Regions from separate parts of the Microbacterium sp. AISO3 genome, predicted to be linked through region 1. Evidence: predicted binding sites of a transcription regulator. Region 1 holds the regulator's gene; the other holds the start of a gene.

Region 1 (15,471 bases):
TCTTCGAGCTTCAGCCGGTCGACGTGCCGGCGCAGCTCGTCGATCTCGAGCGGCGCGGAGTCGATCTCCATGCGCAGGCGCGACGCGGCCTCGTCGATCAGGTCGATCGCCTTGTCGGGCAGCTGACGTGCCGGGATGTAGCGGTTCGAGAGGGATGCCGCGGCGACGAGCGCGCCGTCGGAGATCGCGACCTTGTGGTGGGCTTCGTAGCGCTCCTTGAGACCGCGGAGGATCGCGATGGTGTCTTCGACGCTCGGCTCGCCGACGTAGACCTGCTGGAAGCGGCGTTCGAGGGCGGCATCCTTCTCGATGAACTCGCGGTACTCGTCGAGGGTGGTCGCGCCGATGAGGCGGAGCTCACCGCGGGCGAGCATGGGCTTGAGCATGTTGGATGCCGCGACCGAGCCCTCGCCGCCGCCCGCGCCCATCAGCACGTGCAGCTCGTCGATGAAGGTGATGATGCGGCCGTCCGACTCGGTGATCTCCTTGAGCACGCTCTTCAGCCGCTCCTCGAACTGGCCGCGGTACATGGCGCCGGCCACGAGAGCGGAGATGTCGAGCGAGACGAGCTCCTTGTTCTTGAGGCTCTCGGCGACGTCGCCCGCGACGATGCGCTGGGCGAGGCCTTCGACGACGGCGGTCTTGCCGACGCCGGGCTCGCCGATGAGGACCGGGTTGTTCTTCGTGCGCCGCGTGAGCACCTGGCTGACGCGGCGGATCTCGCTGTCACGCCCGATGACCGGGTCGAGCTTCCCCTGGCGGGCACGGTCGGTGAGGTTGATGCCGAACTGCTCGAGGGCGCTCTGCGCCTCCTCCTGTCCGGGCTGTTGCGTGGCGTTCATGTCTCTCCTGAAATCTCTCGGCTCAAACTTGAGCCTGTCTGACTCAAGTTTATCACCGCGAGGCTCAGGGCGCTACGGCCCCCGCCGCCGCCCCCGCGGCCGAGGCCGCTAGAGACCGCTGCGTAACACGGGTCTCGATATGCGCGAGCAGGGCAAGACGAGGCCGGGTTCGCAAGAAAAGGGCGACAGCGTGCAGCACGGTGAAGAGCGCGCATGACCATCCGATCGGGCGCAGGAATTCCACCGAGGCTAGTGACAGCGCGAGCGCAAGGGCCGAACCGATGGCGAGCGTGATCCCGAGCCCCTGCACGGCGATCCGAAGCTCCGGGCGTTGCGACAGGTCCGCCGTCGCCCGCCAGACGACGCTGAGCACCAGATTGGGGTAGTAGATGGCGCAGGCGATCCCCACGAGACTCTGCCACCACGGCTGATCGAGCAGCCGGCCGACGACGAAGATCGCGGCAGCCACCCCCATCCAGATCATGAACGGAAGAACGAACTGGGCCACCGTCGCGACCCAGGGAGAACGCGGCGCACTCGTAATGGCCGAGACACCATAAACGCGGGCTCGCTCGTGGGCGATCTGCGCACGACGCTTCCGCTCGCGACCGTCCGCGACTCGTTCCACCGCCCGCGTCAGGAGGAGCGCCATCCACGTCAGCGCCAGCACCACCACGATCCGGGGCGTCTCGGACGGCGTGACGACGGCCACCGGCACCGTGAGCACGGCAAGGAAGCCCAAAAGGAGGGCGCCCACCACGATGCACCCGAAGAGCGCTTGCCTCGTCACCACTGCCATCGACTGCTCTTCGGCTCCGAACGCCGTAGCGGCGGCCGCCGCGACGAGAAATGTCGCCACCACGGCGGCGATGCCGAAGAAGTCGTGCAGCCCCACCTCCCCCGCGGCGGCGACCGCTTCGAGCGCATGGTGCCACGATTCCGCTGTCAGCGGCCCCGCCCCCGGAACCGTGGCGATCAGATAGGCGGCGCCGAAGACGCCGACCGTCATCAGCGCGAGCGATGCGGGCCCACTGAGCCACACCCACGCGAGAGCCCGTCGGGCCGAGCGCAGCTCTCGGTGAGCTACCGGCGCTGCACTCATGCGACGGCCGCATCGAGGGAGCGCGGCTCCGCTGCAGCGACATCCGGCACGCCCTCCCGCGTCGAGCGAACACCGGCTCCTACCGCCTCGGGTGTGCACGCGAACCGCGCCCGATACGCACTCGGGCTGAGCCCCAGGGCCCGGGCGAAGTTCTGGCGCAGGACGGATGCCGACCCGAATCCGCTGTCGGCCGCGATCTGGTCGAGCCCGAGGTCGGTGCGCTCGAGCAGGCGCTGGGCCCGCAGGATCCGCTGCCGCCCGAGCCACGCCGCCGGCGTCGTGCCGTAGTCGGCCTTGAACCGCCGCGCGAAGGTCCGGGGCGACATGTGAGCGCGCGATGCGAGGAGGTCGACGGAGAGGTCGAGGTCGAGGTTCGCGATCATCCAGTCGGTGATAGGCGCAAGCGAGAGCGACGCCGCCTCGGGAAGAGGACGGGCGATGAACTGGGCTTGACCGCCGTCGCGGAGAGGCGGGACGACCATCCGTCGGGCGATCGTGTTCGCCGCCTCGGCACCGAGCTCGATCCGCAACAGATGCAGGCAGGCGTCGAGCCCGGCCGCGGTGCCAGCCGACGTGATGATCCGGTCGGACTGCACGTAGAGCACGTCGGGGTCGACCTCGATGAGCGGATACATGCGCGCCATGGTCTCGGCGTAGCGCCAGTGCGTCGTGGCGCGCTTGCCGTCGAGCACACCCGCCGCCGCCACGGCGAACGCGCCGCTGCAGACCGTGAGCACCCACGCCCCGCGTTCGACCGCGCGGCGAACCACCGCCGTGACTCGCTCGTCGACGGCATCCCAGCTCTCGCGCGGAATGGGCGTGATGATCACCAGGTCGGCCTCGTCGGCGAACTCGAGTCCCGCGTCGACGTTCAGCGAGAACGCGAGGTTGGCCGGAACCACGCCGGGGTCGGGCGCCACGACCCGGAAGTCGAAGTTCGGAATCCCCTCGTCGCTGCGATCGAGACCGAACGCCTCGCAGGCGAGGCCGAACTCGAACGGTGCGAATCCGGGCTGGACGACGCAGGCGACCGTGTGCATGGCAGGAATCCTCCGAATACCGTCATCTCCGCCAGTATCGGCAGGATGACGCCCATCGTAGCGTTTCTGCCATGGATTCCGACATGCTTCTTCTCGCCGTCGCCCTCGTCGTCATCGCCGCGGTGACGGGCACCCTCGCAGTCGTCGCGCGCGACGGCTACCGCCGAGTGCCCACCGACGCGACGCGCGTGCCGCCGCGGGACGAGGCCGCCCCGACGCGCCCCACCGCCAGCCGGCGCCGCGTCGAGGGATCAGCCGAGGTCAGCGGGCGCGGAGCGCACGGGCGCGACGCGATGCCGCGAGCAGTCGCGACGCCGATTCCGCCCAGGTGAACCGGGCGATGTGGGCACGACCCGCCGCGACCAGCGCCGCACGAGCGGCATCGTCGTCGAGCGACTCGACGGCCGCCGCGAACGCGCGCGGGTCGCGGGGCGGCACGTAGAGCGCACCGTCACCACCGACCTCGTGGAAGATCTCCATGTCGCTGACCACCGCCGGCACCCCCAACGCGAGCGCCTCGGCGATCGGCAGCCCGTACCCCTCGTCCAGACTCAGCGTCGCGAGCGTGCCCGCATCGGCCAGGAGGGCCGCGTACTCGGCATCCGTCACCCCGCCGTGGAAGACGATACGGGCGTCGGGGGGCGCGAGCTTCTCGAGTTCGGCGCGCCGGCTGTCGGAGATCCGGCTCAGCAGGTGCAGCGTACGACCGGGCAGCCACTGCATCGCGCGGACGAGCGTCTCGACGTTCTTGTAGGGCATGAACGAGCCCATGTAGACGATGTTGCGCGGCTTGGCGGCTCCCGGCATCGCCGTCGACGGCGCGAGATCCGCCAGACGCTGCGGAGCGTTGGGGAGGACGACCACCTCGCGCTTGGTCAGCTTCACGTCGGCGAACTGCCGCTTGCTCGTCTCGCTGACGGTCGCGACGAGGTCCGCGGCGTTGAGCGTGGCGCGCTGGGGCGCGTACGAGAGGTGGAAGAGCCGCCAGCCCAGGCGCACGAACCACGGCAGATCGCGGGGCGGCGTGCGGTGACGGTAGTAGATCGTGTCGTGAAGCGTCAGGATGAGGGCGAACCGCCGGCCGAGCGCGCCGATCGTCTGCATGGGTGAGTAGACCACGTCGGGCCGATGCCGGTTCAGCCGCAGGGCCGCGAACGGCTCGAGCATCGACGTGGGGGCGTGCAGCACGACGTGCGGTGCCCCCTCCGGCAGGAAGGGAACCTGCGCGGGGTCGTGCACGATGAACGTGACCTCGACGTCCTCGGCGGGGGCCGCCGCGAAGACGGCGTGCGCGAGCTCGTGCGAGAAGCGGCTGATGCCGTCGTGGAAGTCGGTGCGGATGTAGCGCGCGTCGAAGAAGAGCCGCATCGTCACGCGTCGAGCGGCTCGCCGCGGTAGAGCTTCTCGAAAGTGTCGAGGGTGCGCTCGATGTCGTGGATCTCGACACCGTCGAGCGAGGCCTGCTGCATCCGCAGGTACTCCTCGGGAGAGGCGGTGAGCACCCGGCGCAGCTTGTCGGCGAGATCGTCGACGTTGCCGGGCTCGAAGAGGTAGCCGTTCACACCGGACTGGACGAGGTGCGGCAGGGCGACGGCATCCGCCGCGACGACGGGCAGCCCCGAGGCCATGGCCTCCATCGTCGCGATCGACTGCAGCTCGGCGATCGACGCGATCGCGAAGACGTCGGCCCGCGTGTAGGCCGCCCGCAGGTCGGCCTCGTCGGTACGCCCATAGAACGTGACGCGGTCGCTGATGCCGAGCTGCTGCGCGGTCTGCTCGAGGTTCCGGCGCTGGTCGCCGCCGCCGACGATGTCGAAGTGGACGTCGAGCTCGGGGGCGAGCTTGGCGACGGCCTTCAGGGTGACCTCGACGTGCTTCTCGGTCGTGAGGCGCCCGACGAACAGGATGCGGCGGTGCTCGCGCGGGGTGAGGTCGGGGGTGTAGTTGCGCTTGTCGATGCCGCAGCTGATCGGGATGACGCCCGAGATGTCGATCGTGCCCTCGAGGAACTCCGCGGCCTTGCGTGTCGGCGTGGTCACGGCACGCGACATCAGGAACGTGCGCTTGGCGTCGTCCCAGCAGAGCTTGATGATGATCTTGTCGAGGAACGGCGGGAGCGTCGTGAAGTCGATGACGTTCTCGGCCATGACGTGGTTGGTCGCGACGACGGGGATGCCGCGCTTGCGCGCCTCGCGCGTGAGTCCGCGCCCGATGACGATGTGCGACTGGCTGTGGACCACGTCGGGCTTGACCGAGTCGAGCACGCGCCGTGCGTAGTGCTTCGAGCGCCAGGGCAGTACGAAGCGCAGCCAGTCGTGCGGGTACCAGCGCCACCCGGGCAGGCGGTGGACGGTGAGGTCGGCGCCCTCGATGTTCTCGGTGAAGATGCCCGACTGCGAGTGCTTCACGCTCGGCGTCACGACGTGCACGTCGTGACCGCGGGCGGCCAGGCCGGCGGAGAGCCGCTCGGCGAAACGGGCGGCGCCATTGACGTCGGGGGCGAAGGTGTCGGCGCCCATCACGATGGTCAGGGGCGCGCGCGTACTGTCGGCGGGAACACCCTCGGTCGTCGTGGATTCGGTCACGGGTCAGGCCCAATCTGTACGGCGGAGTGCCGCCGGCTGTGGCCGACGCGGCGGGCCCGAGCTTACCCGAGCGGTCTTGGGGCTTCCGGGAGGCGGTGCGGCGTTGGGGAAAACCGAGCGGCACGGGCCTGCGCCGCGGGCTGCGCGGCAGACGGGGGCGAGCACCCAGGCGGCATCCCTAGGCTGTGGTCATGGCCCGACTCGAAGCCGATGCCGATCCCGCCCGCTGGGTACCCGTCACCGAATCATTCGGATTCTCCGGACGCCGCGCCCGCAAGCGCGCCATCGGGATGCTGCTGAGCCAGGCGAACGCCGCGATCGGCGCCGCGCCGCGCCCGGGCGGGCGCTTCGCGGCGTGGGCTGCGAGCCAGGCCGTGCCGATGCTCATGCGCCGCGCGAACGGGCGCGTACGGGCCTGGATGTGGAAGGCCGACCCCGAGCTGGTCGTCGTGCTCGCGCAGATGCAGGAAGCGACGCCGCAGGTACGCACCGCGCGGGCGATGATGCCGATGGAGTACGACGACACCGAGGACTTCCGCTCCCCCTACCTCGGGGCGGGCGAGAAGCTCGTGATGACGCTGCCGCCCGATCCGCGGACGCCGCCGTTCGTCTCGTACACGTGGGACACCGGGACGCATCTCGTGACGCTCTCGGCCGTGTGCAGCGACCGCGAGCGCGTGGGAACGGTTCTGGACGAGCTCGATCACCTCGCCCGCTCGCTCCGCGTCGTCGACGACCTGACCCTCGACGAGTCGGCTGGCACCCTCCGCCTCCCACCCGCCTGATCCCCACCGTCGCGCACGACGTCGCGCACGACGTCGACTCGCCAGGAACTGAGGATGCCGGGCGGCCGGATCCACAGTTCGTGGCGAGTCGACGGGGGGTCACTCCCCCGCGGGCGGGTCGGAGGGGCGGCGGTAGAGCACGACCTCGGTCGCCCGGCGCACGCGCGCGCCGTGACGTAGGGTCACGACCGCGCCGGTGGCGCCGGCGGCGAAGACCCGCGCACCGGGACGCTGCTGCATCTCGTCGCGCAGTCGTTGCTCGAGGTCGCGCACCTCGCGGCGGAGCCCAGCGACCTCGTTCTCGAGCTCCAAGATGCGCGCGATGGCGGGGAGGCTGATGCCCTCCGCAGACATCCGCGCCACTTCTCGCAGCTGCCGGATGTGACGCAGCGAGTATCGACGCGATCCTCCCTGCGTGCGCCCGGGCACCACGAGGCCCAGCCGGTCGTACTGCCGGAGGGTCTGCGCGTGCATGGCCGCGAGCTCCGCCGCGGCCGCGATCGCGAAGATCGGGGCGTCCTCGTCGATGTCGTCTTCAGCCATGGTTGGTCACCTCCTGGGCGTCGCGGGTGTCGCCGTCCAGCCCGCCGCCCCGTTCCGTGGGATCGGGGACGGCGAGCGAGCAGCGGGTGGATCAGCCGCGCGCCTTGTTCATCAGGTCGGCGCGGGGGTTCTCGCGGGGCTCGACCTCCGCGAAACGTTCGAGGGCCGCTCGGGCCTCCTCGTCGAGATGGGCGGGAACGGCGATTTGAACCTCCGCCAGAAGGTCGCCCGTGCCTTTGGACGTGCTCACGCCGCGCCCCTTGACCCGCAGGACGCGACCCGACGGGGTGCCGGGCGCGACCCGCAGCTTGACGGGGTCGCCGCCCAGTGTCGGTACCTCGATCGTGGCACCGAGGGCTGCCTCGGTGAAGGTCACCGGCACCACGACACGGAGGTTGAGTCCGTCGCGCGTGAACACCGGATGCGGCCGGACGGTCACGCTCACGACGATGTCGCCCGGCTCTCCGCCATCGGGCGAGGGACGCCCGCGACCGCGCAGCCGGATCTTCTGCCCGTCCTTGACCCCGGCCGGGATCTTCACCTTGAACGGCTTGCCGTCCTCGCCCTGGAGCGTGACGGTGTCGCCGCGAACCGCCGTGGCGAAGTCGAGCGTCGTCCGCGCCGTGACGTCGGCGCCGCGCTGCGGGCCGCCGAAGCCCTGGAACCCTCCGGTCGAGCGGCCGAAGCCGCCCGACCCGAAGCGACTGGACCGCCCGGTCTGCTGGTTGAACATCGCGAAGATGTCGTCGAAGTCGGCGCCGCGCGCTCCGGCGCCGCCCCGCGCACCCTGGTTGAAGGCGCTGAAGACGTCCTCGAAGCCACCGGCGCCCTGGCCACCCGCGGTGAAGCGGGCGCTGCCCGACCCCATCGCCCGGATCTGGTCGTACTCGGCACGCTGCTCCTTGTCGGAGAGCACGGAGTACGCCTCGCTGATCTCCTTGAACTTCGCCTCGGCCGCGGGGTCGCCCTGCGTCGAGTCGGGGTGGTACTTGCGCGCGAGCTTGCGGTAGGTCTTCTTCAGGTCGCTGTCGGAGACGTCTTTGGAGACGCCCAGCACCTTGTAGAAGTCCTTGTCGAACCAGTCCTGACTGGCCATGTCGTTGCCTCCTATTCGGCCGGCACGGCGACGACGACCTTCGCCGGACGCAGCTCGATGCTGCCGAGGCGGTAGCCGACCTCGACGACCTCGAGGATCGTCGGCTCGGCCGTGCCCGGGGTGGGCGCCTGGAAGATCGCCTCGTGCTGCTGCGGGTCGAAGGCGTCGCCGGCGGCGCCGTAGGACTCGACACCCAAGCGCGCCACGACCCCGCGGAGCTTGTCCGCGATCACAGCGAGCGGCGATCCCTCGACGAGGTCACCGTGCTTGTCGGCACGGTCGAGGTCGTCGAGCACGGGCAGCAGCCCCTTGGCGACCGACCCCTTGGCGCGCTCGATCTCGGCCTCGCGCTGGTCCTCGGTACGCCGACGGTAGTTGGCGTACTCGGCCTGCACGCGCTTGAGGTCGAGCAGCAGGTCGTGCTCCTCGGCCGGCGCCTCGGCGACGGCCGCCTCGTCGGACTGCGTCGCTCCGAGGATGTCGTCGATGGTCAGTTCGTCGTCCGCAGCCGCAGCGTCGGCGGCATCCGATGCTTCGGAGGCCTCGTGCGCGTCGGGGCCGGACGCCTGGGCGTCCGACCCCTTCCCGCCGAGGACCTCGTCTTCGCCGTGCGGCTCTTCGAAGTCCTTGTTGGTCATGATTACTTCTTCTCGTCCTCGTCTTCGACGACCTCGGCGTCGACGACGTCCTCATCGGATGCCGCCGCACCGGTGTCACCGGTGGGAGCGTCGGTCGGGGCTCCCGGCGCCTGGTCGGCCTGACCCTGCGCGTAGATCGCCTCGCCGAGCTTGCCCTGCGATGCGTTGAGCTTCTCGAACGCGGTCTTCACGGCCTCGTCGTCATCGCCCGCGAGCGCGGTCTTCAGCGCGTCGACGTCGCCCTGGACCTCGGACTTGACGTCCTCGGGGAGCTTGTCGGCGTTGTCGGCGATCAGCTTCTCGATCGAGTACGACAGGGTCTCGGCCTGGTTGCGGACCTCGGCGGCCTCGCGGCGCTTCTTGTCCTCTGCCGCGTGCTCCTCGGCCTCGCGCACCATGCGCTCGATGTCGTCCTTCGGCAGCGACGAGCCGCCGGTGATCGTCATCGACTGCTCCTTGCCGGTGCCCTTGTCCTTCGCCGAGACGTGAACGATGCCGTTCGCGTCGATGTCGAAGGTGACCTCGACCTGCGGGATGCCGCGGGGCGCCGGTGCGATGCCCGTGAGCTCGAACGTGCCGAGCGGCTTGTTGTCGCGGGTGAAGTCGCGCTCGCCCTGGAAGACCTGGATGGCGACCGACGGCTGGTTGTCGTCGGCGGTCGTGAAGGTCTCGCTGCGCTTGGTGGGGATGGCGGTGTTGCGCTCGATGAGCTTCGTCATGATGCCGCCCTTGGTCTCGATGCCGAGGCTCAGGGGGGTCACGTCGATGAGGAGGACGTCCTTGCGCTCGCCCTTGAGGACGCCGGCCTGCAGGGCGGCGCCGACGGCGACGACCTCGTCCGGGTTCACGCCCTTGTTGGGCTCCTTGCCGGCTTCCTTCTTCACGAGCTCCGACACGGCGGGCATACGGGTGGAACCACCCACGAGCACGACGTGGTCGATGTCGCCGACCTTGATGCCGGCCTCGCGGATGACGTCCTCGAACGGCTTCTTCGTGCGGTCGAGCAGGTCCTTGGTGAGGTCCTCGAACTTCGCGCGCGACAGCGTCTCGGACAACGAGACGGGGCCCGAGTCGGTGAGCGAGAGGTAAGGCAGGTTGATCGAGGTCGACTGCGAGCTCGAGAGCTCCTTCTTCGCCTGCTCAGCGGCCTCCTTGAGGCGCTGCAGCGCGATCTTGTCGCCGGAGACGTCGACGCCGGTCGTGTCCTTGAACTGCTTGATCAGGTACTGGACGATGCGCTGGTCCCAGTCGTCACCACCGAGGCGGTTGTCACCGGCGGTGGCGCGCACCTGGATGGTCGAGAAGTCGTCGTCCTTGCCCACCTCGAGCAGCGAGACGTCGAAGGTTCCGCCACCGAGGTCGAAGACGAGGATGAGCTCGTCCTCCTTGCCCTTGTCGAGACCGTAGGCGAGCGCGGCGGCCGTCGGCTCGTTGATGATGCGCAGGACGTTGAGACCCGCGATCTCGCCGGCCTCCTTGGTGGCCTGGCGCTCGGCGTCGTTGAAGTACGCGGGGACGGTGATGACGGCGTCCGTCACCGTGTCACCCAGGTACTGCTCGGCGTCGCGCTTGAGCTTCTGGAGGATACGGGCCGAGATCTCCTGCGGCGTGTACGCCTTGCCGTCGATCGACTGGGTCTTCCAGTCGGTGCCCATGTGGCGCTTGACCGAGGTCAGCGTGCGGTCGACGTTGGTGACGGCCTGCCGCTTGGCGGTCTCACCGACGAGGACCTCGCCGTCCTTGGTGAACGCGACGACCGAGGGGGTCGTACGGAGCCCTTCGGCGTTGGCGATGACCTTGGGCTCGCCGCCCTCGAGGACGGCCACGACGGAGTTCGTCGTGCCCAGGTCGATACCCACTGCACGTGCCATGAGTTGTCTCCTTACTTGCGGTTCGAATGGATCGGAAGTCTGCGGCGGCCCAACCTGAGCCGCGATGACTCAACTGTACTCGCGCCGGAAAACCCTGTCAAGAGAACTTGAGTCTGGTCGTATCAAGTTCGACGATAAGCAGCGTCAGCCGCATGACGATGGACTGAGGAAAAGCTGAGTAAGCCTGAGGCGGCATCATCGGATCCTCCCAGGGGAGCGCTATATGTTGAGTCCACCCATGACAAGAAGCGTGAACCCGAACTCGCCTCTCGTCGACATCGAGCCCGCGATGGGCGGTCGCCGAGCGTTCCCGCGCGCACGGAGGCGCTCATGACTCGCAGCGCTGTCGTCATCGAGGATGACGACGACCTCCGTCACCTGCTGACTCAGACCCTCGAACAGCACGGCTTCGCCGTGCATGCCTTCCCCGACGGCCCGGCCGGCGTCGACGCGGTGCGCTTGCTGCGCCCCGACCTCACTACCGTCGACGTCAAGCTCGACGGGATCGACGGGTTCGAGGCCGTCCGCCGCATCCGGGCGTTCCACGACGGGTACGTGCTGATCATCAGCGCCGTCGACGACGAGACCGCGACGGTCGAGGGGTTCCGCAGCGGTGCCGACGACTACGTCATCAAACCCTGGCGCCCCTACGAGCTGCGCGCCCGGATCGACGCCCTGATGCGCCGCCCCCGCGCCCTCCAGCCCGGCGAGGCGGCGCCGGGGGCGTGGCTCGAAGCCGGCGGGCTGCGGCTGAACCCCGGCTCGCGCCGCGTCGAGCTCGACGGCCGGTCGCTGGATCTCACACGCTCCGAGTTCGACGTCCTGCAGGCGCTCATGCAGCGCCCCGGCGACGTCATCGAGAAGGCGTGGATCGCGCTCATGCTGCGCCGGCAGAGCGGCGCCCACGGCGAACACGTCAGCGGACATGATCTCCACGCGGTCGAGGTCCACCTGATGAACCTGCGGCGCAAGCTCGGCGACGACGGCCGTACGGGCCGCTGGATCGAGACGGTGCGCGGCATCGGCTACCGGTTCGCGCGTCGCGACTGAAAAGCACGCTCCCCCGCCCGGCGACGGATACGCTGACCCCGTCGCGATGACGCGACGCGCCGCCGACCGGCGGCACCGAGTGTTCACGGAGAGGTCGTAGCGTGCCCGGCATGTCACCCGAGACCGACCCACCCGGCGCGGGCCGCTCCCCGCAGGCATCCGATCCCGGCGTGCCGGCGCCTCCGACGGCCGCCGACACGCAGGCACTCGGGCGCATCGCCGCCATGCGGACCCGCGACGTCGACGAGCAGCCGATCCCCCGCAAGGCCGTCGTGTCGTGGGCGCTCTGGGACTGGGCGACGCAGCCCTTCAACTCCGTCATCCTCACGTTCGTCTTCGCGTCGCTGTTCCTCGTCTCGGACTCGTTCCTCCCCGCCGACATCGCGGCGCTGCCCGACACCGACCCGGTGAAGGAGGCGGCGCTGGCCGAATTGGCGAGCGGCTACGGCGTCGCCTCGACCGCCGCCGGCATCCTGATCCTGCTGCTCGCCCCCGTGCTGGGACAGACCGCCGACCGGTCGGGGCGGAAGAAGCGATGGCTCGGGGTGTTCACCGTCGTCCTCGCGCTGCTGCAGTTCGCCCTGTTCTTCACCTTCGCCGACCCGGCCTTCTTCTGGTACGGCGCGATCGTGCTCTCTCTCGGCGCCGTCGTCTCGGAGATCGCGGGCGTCAACTACAACGCCATGCTCGTCGAGGTCTCGACCCCCCGCACGATCGGACGGGTCAGCGGTCTGGGCTGGGGCCTCGGCTACATCGGCGGCATCATCGCCCTGGCCCTCGTGGTCGCCCTCACCTTCGCCGACTGGTTCGGGATGGACACCAGCAACGGTCTCGCCTACCGGCTCATCGCCGTGGGCTGCGGCGTGTGGACGATCGTCTTCGCCATCCCGCTGATGCTGAACGTGCCCGAGCGCTCCGCGCCCCACACCACGGAGAAGGTCGGCTTCTTCGCGGCGTACGCGCACCTGGTGGCCGACATCGTCCGCCTGTACCGCACGGAACGCCCGACGTTCTGGTTCCTCCTGGCGAGCGCGGTGTACCGCGACGGCCTGGCGGGCGTCTTCGCCTTCGGCGGCGTCCTGGCGGCACGCGCGTTCGGGTTCTCGGCGACGGAGGTCATGATCTTCGGCATCGCCGCGAACCTCGTCGCCGGCGCGTCCACCATCGTCGCCGGACGATTCGACGACCGGTTCGGGGCACGCGCCGTGATCGTCGCGACCCTGTCGGGCCTCATCGCCGTGGCCGTGCTGCTGTTCGTCCTGCAGGATGCCGGATCGATCGTGTTCTGGATCGCCGGACTGATCCTCTCGGGGTGCGTGGGCCCGGCGCAGGCCGCCAGCCGTTCGCTACTGGCCCGTGTGACGCCTCCCGGCATGCAGGGTGAGATCTTCGGCCTCTACGCCACGACCGGACGCGTCGCGAGCTTCCTCTCCCCCGCGATGTGGGCGCTGTTCATCGCCTGGTTCGGCAGCATCATCTGGGGCGTCCTGGGCATCGCGGTGGTGCTGCTCCTCGGACTCGTGCTGCTGCTGTTCGTGCGACTGCCGAGACAGGCCCGCATCCGCTGAGCAGGTTCAGGCGGGACGCTGCATGGGGACGTGCGGGATGTCGTCCTCGGAGAACTCCGCCCCGCTGATCGCGAACCCGAACCTCCCGTACCAGTCGGCGAGGTGCTTCTGCGCATCGAGGTCGATCGCGGCACCGGGCCACCGCTCCCCGGCGCGCTCGACCGCCGCGCGCATGAGCTGCGCAGACAGACCGCGGCCGCGCGCGTCGGCCGCGGTCGCCACTCGGCCGATGCGGGCGTTCCCCGAGGCATCGCGAAGCAGCCGGAGCGTCGCCAGCACCCGCCCGTCGTCTTCGATCCAGAAGAGCTCGGTGTCGGGCTCGAGGTCGCGGCCGTCCAGCTCCGGATAGGCAGCGGCCTGCTCGACGACGAAGACGCTGACGCGCAGCCAGAGCAGGCGGTAGAGCGTTTCGGCGGGAACATCGGTCAGACGGGCGGAAGACACCGGGAGCATCCGCCCAGCGTACGACGAAGGCGCCGAGCGGTCGTGCTCGGCGCCTTCGAGACGGTTCACTGACGATTCGCGGCAGCTGTGTCAGCCGCGCCTGCCGACGATCCACGGGAAGCGCACTCCCCGTTCGTTCGGCTCCTCGACCTCGAGCCCGTAGTGGTCGCCGATGCGCTCGATGAACTGCGCGCGCTCGGCGCGGGCGTAAGCGCGACGTTCCCGCTGGAAGGCGAGCACCGTCGACCAGCACATCAGCAGCATCACGATCGAGAACGGCAGGGCGATGAGGATCGCCGCCGTCTGTAGCGCCTGCAGGCCTCCGGCCAGCAGGAGCGCGCTCGCGAGCGCGGCGGTGATGACGACGAAGAAGGTGCGCACCCAGCGCGGCGGCTCGGGATTGCCGCCCGTCGCGATCATGCCCATGACGAGCGCCCCCGAGTCGGCCGAGGTGATGAAGAACACCGCGATCAGGACGATGGCACCGATGGTCAGCACACCACCGGCGGGCAGCCCTTCGAGCAGCTGGAACAGGGCGCCCTGCAGGTTCACCGACCCGTCGGCGGCGAGCATCGATCCGGGCTGCTCGAGCTCGCGGTACAGCGCCGAGCCGCCGAGGACGGCGAACCACAGGATGCCGATCAACGTGGGAACGAGCAGAACGCCCGCGACGAACTGGCGCACCGTGCGCCCCTTGCTGACGCGCGCGATGAAGATGCCGACGAAGGGCGCCCACGAGATCCACCAGCCCCAGTAGAACGACGTCCACTGCGCCTGCCAGGCCTCGCCGGCCGCCCCCTGGAGAGCGCTGACCGTGAACGAGAGACCGATGAAGTCCTGGATGTACGCGCCGATGGACTGCACCCATTCGCGCAGGAGGAACTGCGTCGGGCCGACGAAGAGCAGGAACAGCAGCAGAAGACCGGCGACGATGAGGTTGAAGTTGGAGAGCCACTTCATCCCCTTCGTCACGCCCGACAGCACCGAGAACAGCACGAAGACCGACACGATCGCGATGAGCCCGATGAGCATCGCGTCATTGAGCGGCGGGAGGCCGATGAACTCGAGCCCCGACCCCATCTGCATGACGCCGAGTCCGAGCGACGTCGCGACGCCGAACAGCGTGCCGACGAGGGCGACCGCGTCGATGACGTTGCCGGCGGCGCCGCGGACACGGTTGCCGAGCAGGGGCTCGAGCGCCCAGCGGATCGAGATCGGGCGGCGGCGACGGTGGATCGCGTACGCGAGGGCGAGCCCGACGACGACGTACATCGCCCAGGCGTGCACGCCCCAGTGCAGGTAGGTCTGCGTCAGAGCGCTCTGCGCGAGCTGCTGCTCGGTGCCGGTCACACCCGGACGCGGGTCGACGAAGTGGCTGAGGGGCTCGCTCACGCCGTAGAAGACGAGGCCGATGCCCATGCCCGCGGCGAAGAGGAGCGAGAACCACGAGCCCGTCGAGAACTCGGGCTCGTCATCGTCGCGCCCGAGCTTGATGTCGCCGAAGCGACTGAAGCCCACGAAGATCGCGAAGCCGACGAAGAAAGCGGCGATGAGGACGTAGTACCAGTTGAACGAGTCGACGATCGAGGTCTGGATGGCGCCGAAGAACGACTCGGCCGTGGTGGGGAAGATGATCGCGAAGGCGCTGAACCCGACGATCACCACCGCGGCGGGCCAGAACACCCAGCGGGCGATCGTGCCCGGGGTGGACACCGCGGCTATGCGTTCTGCGGGAGAGGGCTGATTGTCGGTGCTCACCGAACCAGGGTGACAGGATACCGGCGCGACGCAAAGCGGGGAAGGCCAGTTGCCCGCGGCGGCGACAGCGGCTATGCGTCAGGGGCGCGGCCAGGCGTCGGCGAGTTTGGTGAGCAGTCGGGCCAGCTCGGAGCGCTCGTCGTCGGTGA
Region 2 (15,471 bases), on a different contig from region 1:
ACAATGCGGCGCGTGCGCTCGGCACCGCGACGACGCGGACGATCGGGGTGGTCGCCTCCGACACCGATCTGTACGGGCCCGCCGCGGGCATCGGGGCTCTCGAACGCGCGGCGCGGTCGGCCGGCCGGTGGATCGCCACGGCCTACGCCGACGGCGCGGATGCCGCCAGCGTCACGGCCGCCGCCGACCATCTTCTCGCCCAGGGGGTGGACGGGATCGTCGTCGTGGCGCCCCATACGGCGGCGCTCGAAGCGCTGGCGGCGGCATCCCCCGGGGTCCCGGTGGTGCCGCTGCACTCGCGGGTCGGGGGAGCCGGCACGCCGGCTGACGGCGACCGCGGCGCCGAGGGAGCGGCGCTCGCCGTCGATCATCTGCTGGACGCCGGGCACCGCCGCATCGCTCAGCTGTCGGGCCCGGCCGCCTGGCTCGAGGCCGTCGCTCGCGACACCGGTGCCGAGTCTGCGCTCGCGCGACGGGGACTGCAGCTCGCCGGTCGCTGGCGCGGCGACTGGTCCGCGGCATCGGGGGCGGCGCTGGCCCCCGAGATCGCCGCCGCGGTCGGCGAGGCGGGCGGGCCGACCGCGATCGTCGTCGCGAACGATCAGATGGCGCTCGGCCTGGTCTCCGGACTCGCTTCACGGGGTGTGGACGTTCCCGCGGACGTCAGCGTGGTCGGCTTCGACGACCACCCGGATGCGGCCTTCTACCGGCCCGCCCTCACTACGGTCCGTCTCGATATCGCGGGCGAGGCGCAGCGGTGCGTCCGGATCCTGCTGGGCGCGGACTCTGCCACCGGTCCGGAACCGCCCCGGCTCGTGGTGCGCGACTCGACTCGCCCGGTCTGAGGTCGATGAGCCTGCCGTTCAGGCTCGCGTCGTGAGGTTGTTACCGGTAACATGTTCACACCGCGGCACGACCAATGGAGGCATCCGTGACCCACACCGCCACGCGCGACCGATCCGCCGAGCGCGACGACATCCTCGCCGGTCGCACGAGCCTGGGCATCGAATTCGGCTCGACCCGCATCAAGGCATGCCTCGTCGGGTCGGACCCGACCCGGGTCCTCGCGACCGGGTCGCACGCGTGGGAGAACCGTTTCGAGGAGCGCCGCTGGACGTATGCCCTCGACGACGTCTGGTCCGGCGTGCAGGCGGCCTACGCCGACCTCGCCGCCGCGATCGAGTCCCAGTACGGCGTCGTGCCCGAGACCTTCGGCGCGATCGGCGTCTCGGCGATGATGCACGGCTATCTCGCGTTCGACGCCCACGACGAGCTGCTCGTGCCGTTCCGCACGTGGCGGAACACGAGCACGGGCGCGGCCGCGGCCGAGCTCACCGAGCTGCTCGGCATCAACATCCCGCTGCGGTGGTCGATCGCCCATCTGCATCAGGCCGTGCTCGACGGCGAGGCGCACGTCGCCGACATCCGTCACATGACGACCCTCGCCGGGTACGTGCACGCGAGCCTGACCGGTGAGAAGGTCCTCGGGGTCGGCGACGCGTCGGGGATGTTCCCGATCGACCCGGTCACCCGTGACTACGACCAGCGCCGCGTCGACCTCTTCGACGCGCACACCGCCGGGCGACTCCCGGCGGATCTCCGCGCCCTGCTGCCGGAGGTCCGTGTCGCAGGTCAAGCCGCAGGCTCCCTCACCGTCGCCGGTGCCGCGCTGCTGGACCCGTCGGGAGCGCTGCGCCCCGGCATCCCGTTCTGCCCGCCCGAGGGCGATGCGGGCACCGGCATGGTCGCCACCGAGGCCGTCGCGCCCCGCACCGGCAACGTCAGTGCCGGCACGAGCATCTTCGCGATGGTCGTGCTCGAGCGCCCGCTGCAGAGCATGCACCACGAGATCGACGTCGTCACGACCCCCGCGGGCGACCTCGTCGCGATGGTCCACTGCAACAACGGGGCCAGCGAGCTCGCGGCCTGGGTGGGCATGTTCGAGCGGTTCGCTGCGGCGTCGGGATCGGCGCTCGACGCCGACGCGGTGTACGACACCCTGTTCCGCGAAGCGCTCACGGGCGACCCCGACGCCGGCGGCCTGCTGGCCTACAACCACCTCGCGGGCGAGCCCATCGCCGGCACTGAGGAGGGTCGTCCGCTGTTCGTGCGCACCCCCGACAGTCGGTTCACGCTCGCCAACGCGATCCGGGCGCAGCTCTACGGCGTGTTCGGCACGCTCGCGCTCGGCATGCGCGTTCTCGACCGCGAGGGGGTGCAGCTCGACCGGATGTTCGCCCATGGCGGCATGTTCCGCACCGCCGGGGTCGCCCAGCGGTTCCTCGCAGCGGCTCTCGGAGCCCCGGTCGCCGTCGGTGACACCGCCTCGGAGGGCGGGGCCTGGGGCATCGCCGTGCTCGCCGACTATCTGCGCCACGGCGACGGCCTCGATCTCGACGCCTACCTCCGCGAGCGCGTCTTCGCGTCGGCGTCGGTCGACGTCGCCGAGCCCGACGCAGCGGATGCCGCCGGCTTCGCCGCCTACCTCGATCGTTACGACGCGGGGCTCGCCGTCGAGCGCGCCGCCGTCGCCGCCTTGTCCTGACCCGTCCGACCTCACCGGAAGAAGAACAATGACCCTCTCCACCTCTCTCGAGCAGTACACCGTCTGGTTCGTGACGGGCAGCCAGAACCTCTACGGCGAGGAGACCCTGCGCCAGGTCGCCGAGCAGTCGCAACAGGTCGTCGCCGGCCTCGCCGGACTGCCGGTCCGCGTCGAATGGAAGCCGGTGCTCAAGGACTCCGAGTCGATCCGCCGACTCGCCCTCGACGCGAACGCCGACGACTCGGTGATCGGCGTCATCGCGTGGATGCACACCTTCAGTCCGGCGAAGATGTGGATCACGGGCCTCGACGCGCTCCGCAAGCCGCTGCTGCACCTGCACACGCAGGCCAACGTCGAGCTGCCGTGGGCCGACATCGACTTCGACTTCATGAACCTCAATCAGGCCGCCCACGGCGACCGCGAGTTCGGCTACATCCAGACCCGCCTCGGCGTCTCGCGCAAGACCGTCGTCGGGCACGTCTCGAACCCCGAGGTCACGCGTCAGATCGAGGACTGGCAGCGCGCCGCGGCCGGGTGGCAGGCCGCCCGCACGCTCAAGCTCGCGCGCTTCGGCGACAACATGCGCTACGTCGCGGTGACCGAGGGCGACAAGACCGAGGCAGAGCTGCAGTTCGGCGTCCAGGTGAACACGTGGGGCGTGAACGAGCTGGCGGATGCCGTCGCCGCCGCCTCCGACGCCGACATCGACGCGCTCGTCGAGGTGTACCTCGCGCAGTACGACGTCGCCGAGGAGCTTCTCCCCGGGGCTGAGCGCCATCAGTCGCTGCGCGACGGCGCGGCGATCGAGATCGGGCTGCGCTCGTTCCTCGAGGCCGGCGGTTTCGGAGCCTTCACGACCTCGTTCGAAGACCTCGGCGAGCTCACGCAGCTGCCGGGCCTCGCCGTGCAGCGCCTCATGGCCGAGGGCTACGGCTTCGGCGCCGAGGGCGACTGGAAGACCGCGATCCTCGTGCGCGTCGCCAACGTGATGGGTGCGGGTCTGCCCGGCGGGGCGAGCCTCATGGAGGACTACACCTACGACCTCGTTCCCGGCTCGGAGCGCATCCTCGGCGCACACATGCTCGAGGTCTCGCCGTCGCTGACGACCGCGAAGCCGCGCCTGGAGATCCACCCCCTCGGCATCGGCGGTAAGGACGACCCCGTGCGCCTGGTCTTCACCGCCGACCCGGGTCCCGCCCTCGTCGTGGCGATGAGCGACATGCGCGACCGCTTCCGCCTGACGGCGAACGTGGTCGAGAACGTCGAGGCTCCCGACCTGCCGAAGCTGCCGGTGGGCCGGGCGATCTGGAAGCCGGCACCCGACTTCGCCACGTCGGCCGCGTGCTGGCTCGCCGCCGGTGCCGCACACCACACCGTCATGACGACGGCCGTCGGCATCGAGGTGTTCCGGGACTTCGCCGAGATCGCCGGCACGGAGCTCGTGGTCATCGACGAGGACACGACGGTGCGAGGATTCCAGAAGGAGCTCCGCTGGAACCAGGCCTACTACCGCCTGGCCCGCGGACTGTGATCTCCGAGAACCAGAACCGAGAGGGGACGCCCGTGGCGGCATCCGGAACGTCGTACGTGCTGCGATTCGGCGACGCTGAGGCGATCGTGGCGAGCGTGGGGGCGTCGCTGCGCTCCTTCCGCGTCGCCGGGCGCGACCTCGTCGTCCCGTACGGCGAAGACGAAGTGCGCCCGGGCTACCGGGGTGCGACCCTCGCCCCGTGGCCGAACCGCGTCGTCGACGGTGAGTACGAGGTGGCGGGCACCCGCTATCGTCTCGCTCTCACCGAGCCGGAGCGCCACCACGCGCTGCACGGGCTGGTGGCCTGGCTCGACTTCGAGCCCGTCGTCGTCGCCGCCGACCACGTGACGCTCGGCGCCACGATCGTCGCGCAGACCGCCTACCCCTGGACCGTCCGCATCGAGACGACCTACCGCCTCGGCGCCGACGGCCTGACGCAGACGGTGCGGGCGACGAACGAGAGCGCGGATGCCGCGCCTTTCGGCACGGGCCCGCACCCGTATCTCGTCGCCGGATCGGCGCCGCTGGACGAGTGGACGCTCGAACTGCCGGCAGCTCGCGTGCTCGAGGTCACCCCCGACCGGCTCTCGCCCGTCGGGCTGGCCGACGTCGCGGACGTCGCGGAGTTCGACTTCCGCGAGCCGCGGACGCTGGGCCCCGTCGAGATCGATCACGCGTTCACGGCGCTCTCGCGCGCCGAGGACGGCATCGCCGCGGTGCGGGTGACCGACCCGTCGGGAACGGGAGTCGCGATCTCGTGGGATGCCGCGTGCCCGTGGGTCCAGGTGCACACGGCCGATCTGCCCGGGGGACCGGCTCAGCCGGGGCACCGCGCGGGTCTGGCGGTCGAGCCGATGACGTGCGCCCCGGATGCCTTCAACGCCGCGCGGTACGACTACGACGCCGGGCTCATCCTCATCGAGCCGGCCGCCACGGTCGAGGCGTCCTGGCGCATCAGCGCGATCTGATCTCGCGGCCGCGCTCGGCGGCTCAGTGGCTGTGCTCGGTGGAGAACAGCGGGTGGTCGGAGTGGCTCGGAGCGTTGCGACCCGCCTCTGTGGCCCCGAGCGCCGGCGTGACGAGTCCGGCCACGATGACGCAACCGGCGACGAGCCCGATGACGCTTGTCCGCGGGGTGGAGCGGGCTTCGGCGGGGGAGGAGCCCGCGGGCGCTGTGCGCGCCCGGCGGACGACAGCCGCTGCGGCCACGCCGTAGGCGACGTGGAGGAGAACGGTCACGCCGACGGCGTGAACGCTGATCCGCATCGGGTCCGCTGCGAGAGCGAGCCCCGATGCGATCGTGCCGGCGACGGCGATGGCCATCGCGACACGGGGAGCGACGAGGCGGCCGCGGGTCAGGGCGGCGACGCCCCAACCGAGGGCGGCCGCCCCGACCGCTACCGCCACGACACCGACGCCGCGATCGGCGGCGCCGGTGCCCTGGGTGATCATGCCCGCGCCCACGCCGAGCTGGAGCAGACCAGCCCCCCACGCGGCGAGCGTGGGCCAGGAGCGGGTGAGCGCGGCGGTGTTCATCAGGCGACGGCGGTGCGGCGGGTGTCGACCGCGCGGTCGGTGCCGAGGCCGACGCCGAGCAGCACGAGGGCGCTGGCGAGGTGGAGGAAGTGGTCGGCGGTGTTCAGGGCGAGCACATTCGCGGCGCTGTCCTGAATGAAGAAGCCGACGATGCCGAGCAGCAGGTAGGCCGCGCCGACGGTGATGTTGACGCCCTTCGCGGCGCGGACGCCGGAAAGGCCGCCGATGAGCAGCGCGGCACCGATCAGGAGGTGCGCGATGTTGTGCAGCGGGTTGACCTCGAAGATGCCGAGCAGCAGGCCACCCTCGGTGGCGATGAAGTCGACGCCCGCGGTCACGGTGAAGCCGAGGAGGCCGACGAGGATGTAGACGGCGCCGAAGATGATCGCCACGAGGCGGTTCGGTGATGTACGCATGAGGGTTCCCTCCCATTGGGCGACGGATGTCGCGGTGCTGCGGTTGTTCGGTGACAGGGGCAGATCGGTTTGCCACTGGGCGGGCCCGGAGCGTCCGATCTTGTGTGTTCGTCGATATCGATGGGGAGTCAGGCCCAGGCCGTGAAGCGAGGCTATGGTCAGCGAGTTCACGGCTCACCCTGCTTGTGTATTCGGGCGCCGCGGTGGTAATGAGAAGCGTGCGATTCGAGACGACGCTGTCCCAGTTCGGAAACAACACCGGCATCGAGGTGCCGTTCTCGATCCTGGATGCGCTCGGTGGCGGTCGTCGCCCCGCCGTCTCGGTCGCCGTCAACGGCTTCGCCTTCCGCAGCACGGTGGGGTCGATGCGGGGGCTTGCGCTCATCCCTTTCTCGGCGGAGCGGCGGCGCGAGAGCGGCCTCGCGGGAGGCGATGCGATCGTCGTCGACATCGAACTCGACGAGGCGCCGCGGGAGGTCGAGGTACCGACCGATCTCGCCGCCGCGCTGACGGACGCCGGCGCGGGGGAAGCGTTCGACCGACTGCCGCCGAGCGCGCGGAAGGCGCATGTCGGGAACGTCGAGTCCGCGAAGGCGCCGGAGACCCGCGCGAGGAGGATCGCGGCGATCATCGCCAAGCTCGGCTGAGGCGCGCGCCCCGTAGGATTGGGGTGAGGTGAGGAGGGGCAGCGTTGGCCACCCGTCAAGCGCGTACCAAGAGCTCGGAGATCGTCGCCGAAGGGCTGTACATCGCCTCCGCGGCGACCCGCCTCGCGCTCAAGAACGCCATCCTCGTCGACATCCTCGCCGACGGGCGCGATTTCGAGGCCGACCGCTTCCTGGACGACGCGCGCGACGCGCTCATCTCTCTCGCGGAGGAGGCCGAGGCCGACGCCGAGCGCACCCATCGCGAACGCAAGGCCGCGAGCGGCCGCTACAGCGACTCGGGCGGGACGCACGACTACCGCAGCCGGGACGTGTCGAATCTGCGTCGACGTCGCAAGCAGTCGCTGCGCATCGCCAAAGAGCTGCGCGAGCGCGCGGCCGACGAGGCGGAGCTGCGCAAGCTCATCGCTGATGCGCGGGAGGCCGCGTGGGCCGAGGTCGCCGGGAACATCGACCGCACGCTTCGCATCGAGGCGGCGCGGCCCGATCTCGAACCCGACTACGAGCGCATGCGCACGGCGCGCATGCAGGCCCTGCGGATGGTCGACCTCCCGCGTCTCCGCTCGCAGCGTCGCAATGTCCAGCGGCAGGCGGTCGAGCGCGATGAGGCCGTGGACTCCGCGGCCGCGCCGGTGATCGACTAGCCGTTCCGCGCTCGATTCGCTCTTTGCGCGAGAGCGGGCTATGCTTGACGACGGCCCGGGAGAGATTCCTAGGCACTGCGCCCGTAGCTCAATGGATAGAGCATCTGACTACGGATCAGAAGGTTAGGGGTTCGAGTCCCTTCGGGCGCACACTGTGTTGAGACAGTGAACGAGAAGCCTCCGCTCTGCGGGGGCTTCTTTGTTTTCCGTTCCACGCCGACGACTTTGTTGTTGTGCTGCACATTCTCAGCGGTCATCGCGTAGCGTGGGGGCGTGACCGAACGGAACTGGGCCGGAACACACACCTTCACCGCCGAAGCTGTACTCGCACCGACGACGATCGACGAGGCTCGACGCATGGTCGCCGCGCACGACCGCATCCGGTCGCTGGGCACACGGCATTCGTTCAACGACCTCGCCGACACGGCCGGCGTCCTGCTCGATCTCACCGGGCTCGACGCCGACATCATCGTCGATGAGGATGCGCGGACCGTGACGGTGGGAGCCGGAACGCGCTATGCCGTCGTCGCTCGGCACCTCGCCGATCACGGCTGGGCGCTGCACAACATGGGTTCACTGCCGCACATCTCCGTCGGTGGTGCGACGGCGACGTCGACGCACGGGTCGGGCGACGGCAACGGGTCGCTCGCGACGGCGGTGCGGGCGCTGGAGTTCATCACTCCGGACGGCGAGCTGCGCACGGTCTCGGCCGGTGACGCCGACTTCGCCGGCAGTGTCGTCCACCTCGGCGCACTCGGGCCGGTCGTCCGGCTGACGCTCGCGATCGAGCCGACCTACCAGGTGCGCCAGGACACCTATGCCGGGCTCACCTGGGACGATCTCTTGAAGCGCTTCGACGAGGTGACGGCGTCGGGCTACAGCGTCAGCGTCTTCACCCGCTGGAAGACGCCGGATGTCGGCGAAGTGTGGATCAAGGAGCGCCTCGACGCCGCGTCGGCCGCCGACATGCCGGAACGCGTGCTGAGCGCTCGGCGCGTCAGGGTCAAGGCGGACTCGCCCGCGGCCGACGGAGTCGACAACACGACCGAGCAGGGCGGCATCCCCGGGGATTGGTGCGAGCGTCTGCCGCACTTCCGCATCGACGCGACCCCGTCCAACGGCGACGAGATCCAGACCGAGTACTGGGTCGACCGTGCGGTGGCCGTCGAGGCGATCGCGGCCGTCCGCTCGATCGCCGACCGGGTCGAGCCCGCCCTTCTCGTGACCGAGCTGCGCACCGTCGCCGCCGATGACCTCTGGCTCTCTCCCGGGTTCGGGCGCGACAGTGTGTGCATCCACTTCACGTGGAAGAACGAACCGGATGCGGTCCGCGAGGCGATCGCGAATGTGGAGCGCGTGCTCGCTCCGTTCGACCCCCGGCCGCACTGGGGCAAGGTCTTCTCGATGCCCATCGGCGATTCGCTCCCGCGTCTCGCTGATTTCCGCGAGCTCGTGGCGCGCGTCGACCCGACCGGTAAGTTCTCGGGTCCGTACCTCGAGCGGGTGCTGGGCATCGCCGCTCGCTGATTCACCGGTTCACGAGAACGGGCGGGATGCCTCGATGATCCGGCTGAGATCGACGGCGGTGCGCGTCCACGGCGAGATGCGACCATCGCCGTCCGCGGGCACCGTTGCGACGACGCGGGCGAGCGCCTTCTCGGCATCCTCGACCGTGGCTGCCGTCGCCGGGTCGCCCAGAGGTCGTGCGACGGCTCGCGCTGTGGCCCGTACGGCCTCGGCGAGCTCGGCGCGCAGCGGCGCGGCGTCGGGGGTGAGGGGGAGGCCGTCGATGCCGTCGCCGAGCTCGATCGTCTGGCGCACAGTGTTCTCGAGCGCTCTCAAGCGACGGTCGTTCTCGGCCTCGATGCCGCGGCGGCGCCGAGCGAGCGGATGGGCTTTGCGGCTGCGGGCGGCCTCGCGCACGTCGGCCGAGACGGCGTCGAGGATCTCTCCGAGGTAGCGCTGGCCCGCCGAATCGGCGGGTTCGCCGGCGGCGACCGAGGTCGCCAGCATCTCGAGCCGGTCCGAGACCGCGTCGCGCAGCTGCGACAGGCGGGTGGAGGCCCGCCGGAGGTACAGGGGTGGGACGAGCGCGAGGTTGACGGCCACCCCGATGAGCACGCCGAACGCCATCGTCACGAGGTACGACACCGAGAAGCCGCCGGCGTCGTTCGCGCCCAGCAGCAGAACGAACAGCGCCGCGATGGCGATCCAGTCTCGGCCGGTGCCGAGAGCTCGGATGCCGCCGACGGCGACGCCCGCGGCGACGACGATCGCCACGCCGACGATCCGCGGGCTGGGTCCGGAGACGATCCACAGTCCCGCGAGGCCGATCGCGATGCCGATGGCCAGGCCTCCCAGCGCTTGCAGGCCCGCCTTGGCGGAGTCGGCGATCGTCGGGTACATGCTCACGAGCACGCCGAGCGGTGCGTAGTAGGAGTACTCGTCGTGCGCGAACGGCACATACGGCGCGAGGTACCAGGCGATCGCGGCGGCGAGGGCCGCCTTGCCGGCGAGCAGTAGGCGCGAGACCGCGAAGGCCTCGCCACCCGCGGTGCGCGCGGCTGCCTTGAGCGATGCCAGACGGGGGTGGGATGGGGTGGTCATCGGTCGCGACGATAGGCGCGTGGCGTATCCGTCGGCAGGCCCTTGACGTGGCCCGGTGCGTACGGCAGATGCTGGCGTAGCCTGGAGGTGTGAGCGCTTACGTCTCGGCGTTCGAGCTGTTCTCCATCGGTGTAGGACCCTCGAGCTCCCACACGGTCGGCCCGTTGCGCGCCGCCCGAGCTTTCGCCGTCGGGCTCGAGGCCGCCGGCAGGCTGCCCGAGGTCGTGCGCGTCGGTTGCGTGCTGTACGGGTCGCTCGGAGCGACCGGCATCGGGCACGGCACTCCCGACGCGGTGGTCGCGGGGTTGCAGGGCCACGCGCCCGAGACGGTCGATCCCGATGCGGTCCGCGCGGCGTGGACGAGCTGGACGGACGGCTCACCTCTGCTGCTCGCAGGCCGGCATCCGGTGCCGTTCTCGCGAGGCGATGTGACCTTCGAGCCGCGGACGCGACTGCCGGAGCATCCGAACGCGATGACGCTGAGCGCGTGGGATGCCGCCGGCCATCTCGTCGCGTCGGACACGTATCTCTCGGTCGGGGGTGGCTTCATCCGCCGGGCGGGGGCAGACGCCGCTCCGCGGGGAGCGGGAGGCGGACCGAGCAGCGATGTCGCGTGGCCGTACCGGTTCAGCACGGCGGCCGAGCTGCTCGAGCTGTGCGAGCGCGACGGGGTGAGCATCGCCGGGCTCGCGCGCCGCAACGAGGAGGCGCTTCGGCCCGAGGCTGAGGTCGCCGCGGGGCTCGACGCGATCTGGGATGCGATGTCGGGGTGCGTCGATGCGGGCTTGCGTGCCGAGGGCACGTTGCCCGGGATGCTGCGCGTGCGGCGGCGCGCGGGTGCGATGCGCGCGCAGCTCGAGGCGGCCGAAGCCGCGGGTGGACGGGAGCTCCCGGGGGAGTGGCTGGGTGCGTTCGCGCTCGCCGTCAACGAGGAGAACGCGTCGGGCGGACGCGTCGTCACCGCGCCCACCAACGGGGCCGCGGGGATTGTTCCTGCGGTGGCGATGTACTGGTGGCGGTTCGCGGCGGAGTCGCGCCTGGCCTCGGAGGATCTCGACCGTCGGCGCGGGATTCGGCGGTTCCTGTTGACCGCGACGGCGCTCGGCTCGCTCTTCAAGGCCAACGCCTCGATCTCGGGTGCGGAGGGCGGGTGTCAGGCCGAGGTCGGGTCCGCGTGCGCGATGGCGGCCGGGGGCCTGACGGCGGTCATGGGTGGCAGCAACGCGCAGATCGAGAACGCGGCGGAGATCGCGATGGAGCACCACCTCGGGCTCACGTGCGACCCGGTCGGCGGTCTCGTGCAGATCCCGTGCATCGAACGCAACGCGATCGCCGCGTCGACGGCGGTCACCGCTGCGCGCCTCGCGCTGCGGGGCGACGGGCAGCACTACGTCTCGCTGGATGCCGTCGTCGAGACGATGCGGCAGACGGGGATCGACATGTCGCACAAGTACAAGGAGACGAGCGAGGGCGGGCTCGCCGTCAACGTCGTCGAGTGCTGAGAGGCCCTTCCGCGCCCCGTCTCCGGGGCGCTGTTCGCCGTGCGAGAACCCTTGGCACTCGATGGGGGAGAGTGCTAATCTGAATGCAGTTGAGCCGACAGGGCTCAACTTCCAGATCTCAACATGAAGCATCAGAGAAGGGAAAGATCGATGGCTACTTACGACCCGTTCCGCGACCTCGACCGCATTGCCTCGAGCCTCTTCGACACGCGCCGCGGCCCCCGTCGCATGCCGATGGACCTCTACCGTGACGGCGACCACTACGTGATGACCGCCGACCTGCCGGGCATCGACCCGGGCTCGGTCGACATCGACGTCGACGGCCAGCTGTTGACCATCCGCGCCGAGCGCACGCTCGCGAGCGGTGACGGAGTGAAGTGGATCACGCGCGAGCGTGAAGCCGCGAGCTTCCTGCGCCAGCTGAACCTCGGCCAGGGCGTCGACACGGAGGGCATCGCCGCGACGTACAACAACGGCGTCCTCACCGTCACCATCCCGGTCAGCGAGAAGGCCAAGCCGCGCAAGGTCGAGGTCACGACCGACGCAGCCGCGCCGGTGGTGCCGATCGAGAACTGATCGCGCAGATCCGCGTTCGCACGACGGGCGGCCGCAGCTCCCTCGGGGGCGGCGGCCGCCCTTCGCGTGCGGGGCGGTGCCGAATGCGTCGCGGATGCGCGGATGCGCGGATGCGCGGATGCGCGGATGCGCCGATGCGTCGCGGCTGAGCCGATGCGTCACCGATGACCAACGGCGCGCGAGTCCGTCGTGCCCGGCCTCGGAACGTGCGCGGGCACACGCCCCGAACTCAGAACGGTGGAGATTCGTCCGTCGGTGGCCCGCCGCTTCCGGCATCCCGTGGCGGGCTCGCGGTGTCGATGGTGAAGCAGACGGCCGGTATGGGGACGTCTTCGCGGTAGGTCCTGCCGAGGGGTGAGGTCCATTCGAGAACCCCGCCTCCGATCTGTCTGACCTCCCACTTGGTGAACTGCTTCATCGAGTGGTGTCTTTGGCAGAGGTGGGCGAGGTTGAAGATGTGGGTGTGCCCGCCAAGGGCGTAATCGATCGTGTGGTCGATCTCGCACCGGATCGCGGCGCGCCGGCATCCGGGGAACCGGCAGTGCTGGTCCCGCACCATCAGGAGTTTCTTCATCGATGCGGTGGGCCGATAGGTGTCGATCTCGACCGGTGTGCGGATGACCGGGTCGATGAAGAGCCGGTCCCATTCGCTGACCTGCCCGGCGAGTCGTCGGACGGTGTCGGCATCGACGAGCCCGGCCCCGACGGCTTCGGCGGGGTTCTCGTCCTTGCCCATCAGTGTCCCCGCGGCGACGGCGACTTGCACGCGTGCCCGGATCGCCCCCAGCCCACCGGCCCGGTCGGTCCCGTAGGTCGGGTCGACCACGGGCGCGCCGCCGAGAACGAGGTCGCCCAGGATGTCCGCGCGCAGCTGGTCCATCGTCCGGGTATCGGCGGGCTCGCCCGCTTCTGCGGCATCCGCCGCCGAACTCTCCCCGGCATCCGCGCCGGCGCCCCGGCCAGCGGCATCCGCCCCGCCCGCCCCGGCACCGCCAGTGCCCGCGACCCGGGCGTCCTTCACCGACTGTCCCATCTGCGTGAGCCGGTCGAGCATCCCCGCCGCGATCACCGTGGGCAGACTGGCGACGAGGTTCGACATTCCGTCGGTTCCGTGGAACACGCGCACGCACCGTTCCGCGACCGCGGTCTTGTGCCGCTCTGTGAACGTCTGCGTATGCAACCGGGCCGCCAGGGTCTCCAGCGCACCCCGCACGCGGGAGGGCACATCCCGCTCACACACCCCGATCGCGGCCTCCGCGAACGAATCCCGCATCGCAGCCGGCACCCCCGCGCCGACGCGCACCACCAGATCCACGTGTCCGCGTTCGATCCGCCGCTGCACCCACGCGTCGAACACAGTGGGGTAGTCGTCGATGACCGTCATCGCGTGGTCGATCTCACCCTGCAGCCGGCGGTCGGTCAGCCGGGCCATCCCGGCCGCTTCGGCTGCCACCGACCGCAGCTCCATATCCGACGCCATGCCGCGCACGCCGTCGCGGCGCGCGTTGTGCAGGGCGGCGTGGCCCAGATCGGCCAGCGCCCGAGTGCGGGCGATGTCAGCGGCGTGAGAGAGGTCGAGCGCCTCCGCGTACCGCGAGAGAGCGAGCGCCTGCGACGGTGTGGGGGCCTCGCGTCCCACTTCGCCACCCACGCCATTCGCTGTCATGTTCCCATGGTGCCAGCAAGGTACGACATGTGAGTCGAATCTATGTTCGGTTAAAGAATGTCGGGTCACCGTCCCGCCTGGGGAGGAATCGACACCGCACGACGCCCCACGACACCGCACGACGCCCCACGACACCGCGCGACGCCCCACGACACCGCGGGACGCCGCCCGACCGCTCCGCCGGGCGTCAGGGCAGGCGGCGCAGCTTCGTCGTCAGCTGCTCGAGCTGCTCCAGCTCCTCGGTCGACAGCACCGACATCCGCTCGGCGATGGAGCGACCGTGGGCCGCAGCGAGCCGGCGGAAGGCTGAGACGCCCTCCGGGGTCGCCGTGAGCATTGCGCCGCGCCCATCCGTGGGGTCACCGCACTTGGTGATGAGGCCGCGCGAGACCATCCGGTCGACCAGGCGCGACACGCTCGGCTGGCTGATGAGCATGTTGGCTGTGACATCGCGCAGCCGTGCCCGATGACCGGTGCCGCGCACGACCGTGAGAAGGACGTCGTACTCGGCTTGCGTGAGCTCATCGCCGGCGAAGTCGTTGCTGATGTCGTCGAAGATCTCGTGCTGCGCGCGGAACAGGCTCTCCCACGCTGCCACGGCACGACGACGATCGCTCATGGCGACAACTTTACTGCCCGCCTAAGCTGGTCGGCATGATGCGTCGCACCCGGGCGGCACTCGCGGTCGTGGTCCTCATGCTGATCACAGGCCTTTTCGGACTGACGGCCCCCGCCGCGGCATCCGAAGACGAATCCGCCGATGTCGACGCGTTCGTCTTCGATTCGCTTTCCGTCGATTACACCCTCACCCGCGACGAGGACGGCACGGCGCGGATGCGGGTCGTCGAGACCTTCGTCGCCGAGTTCCCCGAGTCGGATCAGAACCGCGGCATGCGCCGTCTTCTGCCCGAGACCTACAACGGGCAGCCGCTGCATCCGCAGCTCATCTCCGTCACCGACGAGAACGGGCAGGCCCGTCCCGTCGACACCGACAGCGAGGACGGCACGCTCGGCATCCTGACGCGCGAGCCCGGGTACCTGCACGGGCGGAACACCTTCGTCTTCACCTACGACCTCGAAAACGTCGTGTGGGACTTCGCGGACACCGGGCTGGAGTTCTACTGGGACGTCAACGGCATCGACTGGAATCAGCCGTTCCGTGAGGTGACCGCGACGCTGCACATCGATCCCGTCCTCGCGGCCTCGCTCGCGGGGCGTCAGGCCTGCTACATCGGCGAGCAGGACAGCACGACTCCGTGTCCCGAGATCATCGCCTCACCGGACGGAACCACGATCACCGCCTCGGCGACCGACCTCGCACCGCACGAGACGCTCAGCTTCGCCGTCGGGTTCGACGAGGGCGCGTTCGAGGTATACGACACCGGGTTCCTGGCTTCGCCTCTGGGGTGGCTTCAGTCCGGGGCAGCGGTGCTCCTCGCCGGTGCCACCGGCTGGGCGCTGCGGAACCGCCGCCGGTACCTCCGCGACGATCCGGGGCGTCCGACGGTCATCGCGGAGTATGCACCGCCGCGCCGCATCGACGCACTCGATGCGGCGGTGCTGCTGCAGAAGACCTCGAAGGCGATTCCGGCCGAGATCCTCGAGCTCGCGCTCCTCGGTTCCATCCGCATCGTCGACGACGGCCACCGCCGCTGGGGGCGCGCGAAGCTGCAGGCGGAGCTCGTCGATCCCCGGGCCGCCGACGAGAACGGGCGCAGACTCCTGCGCGGCATGTTCCCGAATCACCGACGCGGTGAGGTCTACCGTTTCGGGACCTCCGACA

What was found. The regulator HspR, encoded in region 1, represses chaperone genes until heat shock. The targets are predictions, from matches to a motif close to AAGTTGAGTCNNNNNGACTCAACTT.
Region 2: CBF90_RS09275 (Hsp20/alpha crystallin family protein) is a predicted target of HspR. The motif match lies at 11,533-11,557, and genes of this name have one in related genera.

What each region holds. Positions count from the first base shown of each region.
Region 1 covers NZ_NHRF01000007.1:36,573-52,043, reverse strand. Annotated here, with positions in the region: gene CBF90_RS11385 (ATP-dependent Clp protease ATP-binding subunit) at 1-842, opposite strand, end outside; gene CBF90_RS11380 (hypothetical protein) at 907-1,851, opposite strand; gene CBF90_RS11375 (helix-turn-helix domain-containing protein) at 1,941-2,984, opposite strand; gene CBF90_RS11370 (hypothetical protein) at 3,056-3,316, shown strand; gene CBF90_RS11365 (glycosyltransferase) at 3,246-4,352, opposite strand; gene CBF90_RS11360 (glycosyltransferase) at 4,355-5,569, opposite strand; gene CBF90_RS11355 (hypothetical protein) at 5,761-6,354, shown strand; gene CBF90_RS11350 (heat shock protein transcriptional repressor HspR) at 6,454-6,897, opposite strand; gene CBF90_RS11345 (DnaJ C-terminal domain-containing protein) at 6,989-7,993, opposite strand; gene CBF90_RS11340 (nucleotide exchange factor GrpE) at 8,005-8,631, opposite strand; gene dnaK (molecular chaperone DnaK) at 8,634-10,502, opposite strand; gene CBF90_RS11330 (response regulator transcription factor) at 10,833-11,552, shown strand; gene CBF90_RS11325 (MFS transporter) at 11,663-13,120, shown strand; gene CBF90_RS11320 (GNAT family N-acetyltransferase) at 13,127-13,573, opposite strand; gene CBF90_RS11315 (BCCT family transporter) at 13,655-15,286, opposite strand; gene CBF90_RS18800 (MarR family winged helix-turn-helix transcriptional regulator) at 15,401-15,471, opposite strand, start outside.
Region 2 covers NZ_NHRF01000005.1:99,912-115,382, forward strand. Annotated here, with positions in the region: gene CBF90_RS09215 (LacI family DNA-binding transcriptional regulator) at 1-845, shown strand, start outside; gene CBF90_RS09220 (xylulokinase) at 932-2,545, shown strand; gene araA (L-arabinose isomerase) at 2,574-4,076, shown strand; gene CBF90_RS09230 (aldose 1-epimerase family protein) at 4,109-5,044, shown strand; gene CBF90_RS09235 (hypothetical protein) at 5,067-5,612, opposite strand; gene CBF90_RS09240 (DUF4383 domain-containing protein) at 5,612-6,028, opposite strand; gene CBF90_RS09245 (YdeI/OmpD-associated family protein) at 6,247-6,675, shown strand; gene CBF90_RS09250 (hypothetical protein) at 6,720-7,337, shown strand; tRNA gene CBF90_RS09255 (tRNA-Arg) at 7,415-7,487, shown strand; gene CBF90_RS09260 (FAD-binding protein) at 7,611-8,864, shown strand; gene CBF90_RS09265 (FUSC family protein) at 8,874-9,944, opposite strand; gene CBF90_RS09270 (L-serine ammonia-lyase) at 10,034-11,446, shown strand; gene CBF90_RS09275 (Hsp20/alpha crystallin family protein) at 11,597-12,022, shown strand; gene CBF90_RS09280 (HNH endonuclease signature motif containing protein) at 12,252-13,688, opposite strand; gene CBF90_RS09285 (MarR family winged helix-turn-helix transcriptional regulator) at 13,876-14,307, opposite strand; gene CBF90_RS09290 (DUF2207 domain-containing protein) at 14,343-15,471, shown strand, end outside.